2 regions of the Williamsia sp. SKLECPSW1 genome follow, and region 1 is predicted to be linked to the other one. Evidence: predicted binding sites of a transcription regulator. Region 1 holds the regulator's gene; the other holds the start of a gene.
The links. Region 1 encodes LexA, which represses DNA repair genes until DNA is damaged. Its sites were predicted from a motif close to CGAACANNTGTTCG; they were not measured.
Positions count from the first base shown of each region.

Region 1 (3,206 bases):
GGGCGTCACGTCGCTGTCGAGTGCCCCGACGGCCGCGGCCGCGGTCGGTGCGGCTCTCGGGCGGGTGACACTGGAGACCTGCCGAGCAGCGGCCCGGGCCGTGCTGGCCACCGCCGATCCGGCCGACGCGCGCGCCGCGGCGACAACTGCGCTCGAGGGCTGACCCGCGACTCAGCGGTGAGACCGTACGCGCCCCGACCGGTTCTCGACCTGGGCCACCAGTGCGGACAACGTCGTGTCGCGCGCGAGCAGTGCGTCGGACACCGGGTTGACGACACCCCGCAGCGCCGAGACGCCGATCCACCGGCGCGGCACCTGGATCCGTGGCGCCCTGCTCTCGATGCCCGCGGCGACGGCGGTCGCCACGCGATCGGGATCGATCGGGCGCCGTAGCGGACCCGGGAACGCGCGGGCGACGAGATCTGTTGCCAGCGAGTCCTTCCCGAACGCCACATCGGCGATCGGCGTCCGAACCCACCCCGGATACAACACCCCGGCAGTGGCCCCGTGATGCCTCAGTTCGACGCGCAGGGCGCGTCCGATCTGCTCGACGGCTGCCTTCGTCGCGGCGTAGGGCGCGTTCACCATGCCGTTCAGGTAGGCGTAGGTCGAGGAGGTGACGAGCACGTGTCCACGCGCCTCGATCACCGCGGGGAGCGCCGCACGCACCGTGTTCCACACCCCGGTGAGGTTCACGGCGATCACCCGCTCGAACGTGCCGTCGGCGACGCTCGCCACGGTGTCGGCGGTGTCCCCGCTCGAGATGCCGGCGTTGGCGAATGCGACGTCGAGCCGACCCCATCGTGCGATCGCCGCGGCGACCGCCTCGTCCAGGTCGGACCGGACCGTGACGTCGCCGGAGCGGGAGACGACCCTGGAGTCGTCCATGCCTCGCGCGGCGTCCTGCACGGCCGTGAGCTCCAGGTCCACGAGGACCAGTCGGGCGCCGCGGTCGTACAGGGCCCGGGCGGTGGCGCGTCCGATGCCTCCCGCCGCACCGGTGACGAGCACGACTGCGCCGTCGAGGCTCAGCGGAGGTGTGCGGGCGGGGAGGGGCGCCATGTCGGTGTCCGATCTGCTGTGTGTCGACGGACCGGTCTCGGGCCCGCGCAGCATTCTGACATGCGGTCGGGTCAGATCCTCCGCATGACGGTCACGACCTTGCCCAGGATCACCGCGTCGTCACCGGGGATGGGGTCGAACTGCGGGTTGTGCGGCATCAGCCAGACGTGGCCGTCGGCGCGCTTGAAGGTCTTCACCGTCGCCTCGCCGTCGATCATGGCCGCGACGATCTCACCGTTGTCGGCGACGTTCTGCTGACGGACGACGACCCAGTCGCCGTCGCAGATGGCGGCCTCGATCATGGACTCACCGACCACGCGCAGCAGGAACAACGCTCCGTCGCCGACGAGTTCGCGGGGGAGGGGGAAGACGTCCTCGACGGCCTCCTCGGCCAGGATCGGCCCGCCGGCCGCGATCCGACCCAGGACGGGGACGAAGGTCGGCGTCGGCAACGGGGTGGCCCCGCTGTCGCCGCCGTCGCCGGGATCGTTCTCCTGGACGTTCACCGCCCGTGGGCGGTTGTGGTCCCGCTTGAGGAACCCCTTGCGTTCCAGGGTGCGCAGCTGGTGGGCGACCGACGAGGTCGAGGTCAGTCCGACGGCGTCGCCGATCTCACGGATGCTCGGCGGATACCCCCGCTCACGGACCGACTCACGGATGACGCGCAGCACCTCGAGCTGTCGCTCGGTCAGTGCGCTCTCGGCGGGGGCGGTCGTCTCGCCGGGGGTGATGGTCGTGTCGGACACGGTGTCCTCTCCTTCGCAGTGGCGGCGCATCACGGCGGTGTGCTCGTGTCGCGTCCGTGCATCTGTCCTGCTCGTAGCCCGACCGTAGTGCACCGGGTCACGACTTTCAAACATTTGTTCGACGGTGTGTCGACCCTGTCGGAGTGCCGTGGTAGAACTCGAACACACGTTCTTTCGAACGCCTGATCGAGAAGGAGATCGCGATGAGCCCGACCCTCATGGCCCCCGATGTCACCTCTGCCCGCGGGTCCGCCCGCGTCGCACCCGCCGGCCCCCGCACCGCCCGTCGGCACCCGGCGGATCCCCGGTCCCACCGCGGTGGTCGCGTCGCCGCCGTGGCACCGGCCGCACCGGCGGTCCGCCCGTCCACGGCGCGTCCGCACCGCCGGACCCCGGTCTCCGCGCGTCCGGTCGGCACCCCGTGCCGCGACGGGTCGGGCCGTGGCGGCACCGTCCGTCCCGCCCACGTCGGGTGGGGTGCCGCGCTCCTCGCCGGTCTCGCCCTCGCCGTGGCGGTGTGGGCCGTCGTGGTCGGCGGGTCGATGATCACCGCGGAGCACACGCCCGACGTGGTCGGCAGCAGCGTGGTCCACGTCCGCGGCGGCGAGTCGCTCAGCGCGCTGGCCGCACGCACCGTGCCGGATGCCCCGGTCTCGCAGGTCGTCGCCGACATCCGTGAGCTGAACCACCTGGGGGGATCGGCGCTCACGCCGGGACAACCGCTGCTCGCACCCCGCTACGCCCACTGACACCTCCGTCCCCCTCGGTCGGTGACGATGTACGCACTGCTCGGGTCGACGGTCGAGTGGCCTCTCCTGCTGCCCGACGCGGCCCCGACCACGTCGGCGTCCGCCCGGCCCCCGGTATCCTCGGCCGGTACGGATCATCCCGGTCCGCCCGGCACCGTGGCACCTGCTCACGCCGCCGGCCCGCCGACTTCCGAGGACGTCGCGATGCACTGCCCGTTCTGTCGCCACGAGGACACGCGTGTCGTGGACTCCCGTGTGGCCGACGAGGGTCAGGCCATCCGTCGGCGCCGCTCATGCTCCCAGTGCGGCCGCCGCTTCACCACCGTCGAGAGCGCCGTGCTCGCCGTGGTCAAGCGCAACGGGGTCACCGAGCCGTTCTCCCGGGAGAAGGTCATGCGCGGCGTGCGCCGCGCCTGCCAGGGACGCGCCGTCGACGAGGACCGTCTCGCACTCCTCGCACAACAGGTCGAGGACGCCGTGCGGGCGTCGGGCTCGGCCGAGATCCCCAGCAACGAGGTGGGACTGGCGATCCTCACACCTCTCCGCGAACTCGACGAGGTCGCCTACCTGCGCTTCGCCTCGGTCTACCGCTCCTTCGAGTCCGTCGAGGACTTCCAGCGCGAGATCGACGATCTGCGCGCGGCCGGCC
Region 1 covers NZ_JBTGLI010000002.1:496,241-499,446, reverse strand. The annotation lists gene ACXVUM_RS18190 (putative PEP-binding protein) at 1-163, shown strand, start outside; gene ACXVUM_RS18185 (SDR family NAD(P)-dependent oxidoreductase) at 172-1,062, opposite strand; gene lexA (transcriptional repressor LexA) at 1,134-1,838, opposite strand; gene ACXVUM_RS18175 (LysM peptidoglycan-binding domain-containing protein) at 2,012-2,557, shown strand; gene nrdR (transcriptional regulator NrdR) at 2,762-3,206, shown strand, end outside.

Region 2 (3,206 bases), on a different contig from region 1:
CGTGTACGGCCCGGTTGTGCGGTCCGCACGCCGGCGCGAGATCGGTGGAATCGGTGTTCCCGCCTGTGGCCCAGTCCTGTTTCGCGTGGTGCATCTCGGTGTGGGAGAACGGTGCCGGGCATGCCGGCATGGAGCAGCCGCCGTATTGGGCGAACAACAGAAACCGCTGTACCTCTGAAGCCAGGCGGCGGGTGCGCCCGTAGAACAGTGGTTCCCCGGTGTGATCGTCGAACACCGCCAGATGCATCTGCGCCCGCGCAGCCAACGTGAGGATGTCCGACATGGGGAGGTCGGTGCCGGTGGCGGTGTGCCCGACACCAGCCCGCTCCCGCAACTGGGACTCGGTCATGGAGATGATGATGTGCGGCGGCAACCCCCGATGCGACGCCCCGTACACCCCACCATCAGCCGCCGCCCGCAACAACGCCTGCAGGGCGTCGTGATTGCGCTGGGCCTGCGTCCGCGAGTCCCGTTCGGCCGCCGCCGCGAGCGCATCGGTGTCAACACCCTTGTCGTCACAGCCGCCGCGGGGTGAGTGCTCGTCGTCGGGATTGTTCATCCCCGGTTTCGCCCACTTCGACAACATCACCTCGAACAAGGCGCGGGTCGTGGGGTCGAGGGTGCCGGCGAGTTTCGACATCAGCTGCGCATCCTGATTGCCCACCGTCAGGGATCGTTGGCGGGCCCGGTCGCGGTCGGAGGGTTCGGCACCATCGGGATCCAGATGCGACAACAGGCGGGCCCCGGCGCGGTGGATCTCTTTCGGGCTGAAATGTCGGGCGATGTCGGCGAGCTGCTCCTCGGCCTTCTCCCGCACCTCCGGCGACGTCGCGGCCGGGACCTTGTCCATCACCGACAACACCGCATCCACATGCTCATGCGACAGGTCACCCTCAGCCATCGCCGCCGCGGTCTCCGGACACTTCGGTGGGAGTGGCTCGCCGGTCATGGCGTGCATGTGCGACAACGCGAGCACCTGCTTGAGCCTGCGTTTCGGGTTCGGCACCCGCAACCGGTCACCCACGAACTGCGTCAGCGTCGCGCACTGCACCGACCGGAACGCATCCCGATCCGACACATCCATGATCCGACGCAACCCGATCGACCCGAGTTTGCGGACGATCCGCTCATGATCGATCGCGAGCTGCGCCACCTCCGACTCGGAGCAGGCATCCGACGACGTGGCCGCGATCCGATCCAAAAGCTGTTCCAGGGCAGCGTAATCGGCGACCAGTGATGTCTCGACGGTGTCGTCCACGATGCACCTCCCCCGGTTGCAGCGACCACCCCAAGATAGAACACCCGTACGACATTCGCAAGTGTGTTCGAAGTGCGGGCCGTCGGGATCACTGGCCGGCGGGGTGGTGATTCATCACATGCCGCCGTCGACCATGCGCGCGAGGAGGTCGCCGAGTTGGTCGCGCTGGCGCGCCGTCAGGGGTGCGAAGGTCTCGCGCAGGACCGCGTCGACGGCGGCGTGACCCTCGGTCAGCAGCGTCCGGCCCCGGTCGGTCATCACCAGTCGCACGGCGCGGCCGGGTCCGGGCGTGCGCTCGACGAGGCCGCGATCGACCATCCTGCCGGCAAGGGTGTTGAAGGCCTGGTCGCTCTGGAAGGTCAGGACGGCGAGGTCGTGCAGGGACGCGTCGGGGTGGCGATCCAGGTGCCGCAACGCATCCCACTGCACCAGGCTGAGACCGTGGTGGGACAGCGCGCTGTCGAGCATCTTGTGGTGTCGGTTCTGTGCGCGCTTGATCAGCATCGCGACGTCCTGCTTCGACCGGGGCACGGTGTCCAGACTAGCGAACTGGATCAACATGTTGACTCGGACGAGACATATCAATATGTTGAGTCGTGACAGACGACCCGAACAGGAGCGCCCATGACGACACTCGACGTGACGACCCCCGACGGAACGGTCCCGGTCATGGTCGACGACCGCGGCTCCGGCAGAACGCTCCTCCTGCTGCACGGGGGTGCCGGTCCGGCGTCGGTCGCGGTGTTCGCCGAGATGCTCGTCTCCCGCGGCGAACGGGTTGTCACGCCGACACATCCGGGCTTCGGCGGTACCCCACGGCCCGAGGCGGTGGCCGGTGCGGCGGCGCTCGCCGAGGTGTACGACGGGCTCCTGGACGCGCTGGACCTGACCGACGTCGTGGTTGTGGGCAACTCGCTCGGGGGATGGGTGGCAGCGGAACTCGTGCTCCGGGAGAACCCGCGCATCGCCGCCCTCGTCCTCGTCGACGCGGTCGGGCTCGCCCATCCCACCGAGCCGATCGTGGACTTCTTCGCGCTCACCATGGATGAGGTGGTGGAACTCAGCTACCACGAGTCGAACCGCGACCGGGCACGTGCCGATCTCGCTGCGCTGCCCGACGAGGCGCGGGCGGCGATGCCCGGCAACCGCGCCGCGTTGTTCGCCTACGGTGGCTCGTCGATGGCCGACGAGACCCTGTCCGCACGTCTCACGGCGATCGCCGTGCCGACGCTGATCGTCTGGGGCGCCGCCGATCACATCGCCCCGGTGTCGCACGCGCACCTTTACACCGAGGCGATCCCCGGAGCCGAACTGGATCTCATCGACGAAGCCGGCCACCTGCCGCAGATCGAGACCCCGGACCGGCTCGCCGACGACATCCTGCGGTTCGCCGGTTGATTCGGGGCCGTGTGGTCAGTCGTTGTCGGGGAGGCGACCTGTCCGCGGATTGCGAGCGGTGATGCAGTAGGGGCGGCCGGTCGGGTCGGCCATGACCGTCCAGTTGTCGTACTGGGCCACCACCTCGGCACCCCAGTCCTGGTGGCGGGACACCTCATCGGCGGGATGGGTGCTCGCGAGGTCGACGTGGGCGTCGGTGAGTCCGGACGCCTTGCGCTGGAGCAGGATCCGGACGGGCATCGAATCGGGGTGGCACAGCGCCCGGAACTCGGGACGCGAGGCGGTCTCGAGCTCCCATCCGGTCAGCCGGGTGAAGAAGGCGCACTCGTCGTCGAACAACCGGCCGGGCACGTCGATGCAGATCTGGTCGATGATCGAGATGGTGTCGCCGGGCCACCGGATCGGGCGCGACCGCTCGTGCTCGCCGTTCCACGGCACCATGCAGAAGGTGAATCCCGCCGGCGACAGGAGTCGGAGCCCGTCCGGTGACTCCTCGGAGCGGGTCGCACCGATCTCCTCGGCGGCGCTCGCCGCTGCCTCGACGTCGTCG
Region 2 covers NZ_JBTGLI010000001.1:1,486,391-1,489,596, reverse strand. The annotation lists gene ACXVUM_RS06675 (DUF222 domain-containing protein) at 1-1,258, opposite strand, end outside; gene ACXVUM_RS06670 (MarR family winged helix-turn-helix transcriptional regulator) at 1,373-1,789, opposite strand; gene ACXVUM_RS06665 (alpha/beta fold hydrolase) at 1,883-2,656, shown strand; gene ACXVUM_RS06660 (VOC family protein) at 2,672-3,206, opposite strand, start outside.
Region 2: the regulator LexA is predicted to act here: its motif matches at 1,315-1,328, upstream of ACXVUM_RS06675 (DUF222 domain-containing protein).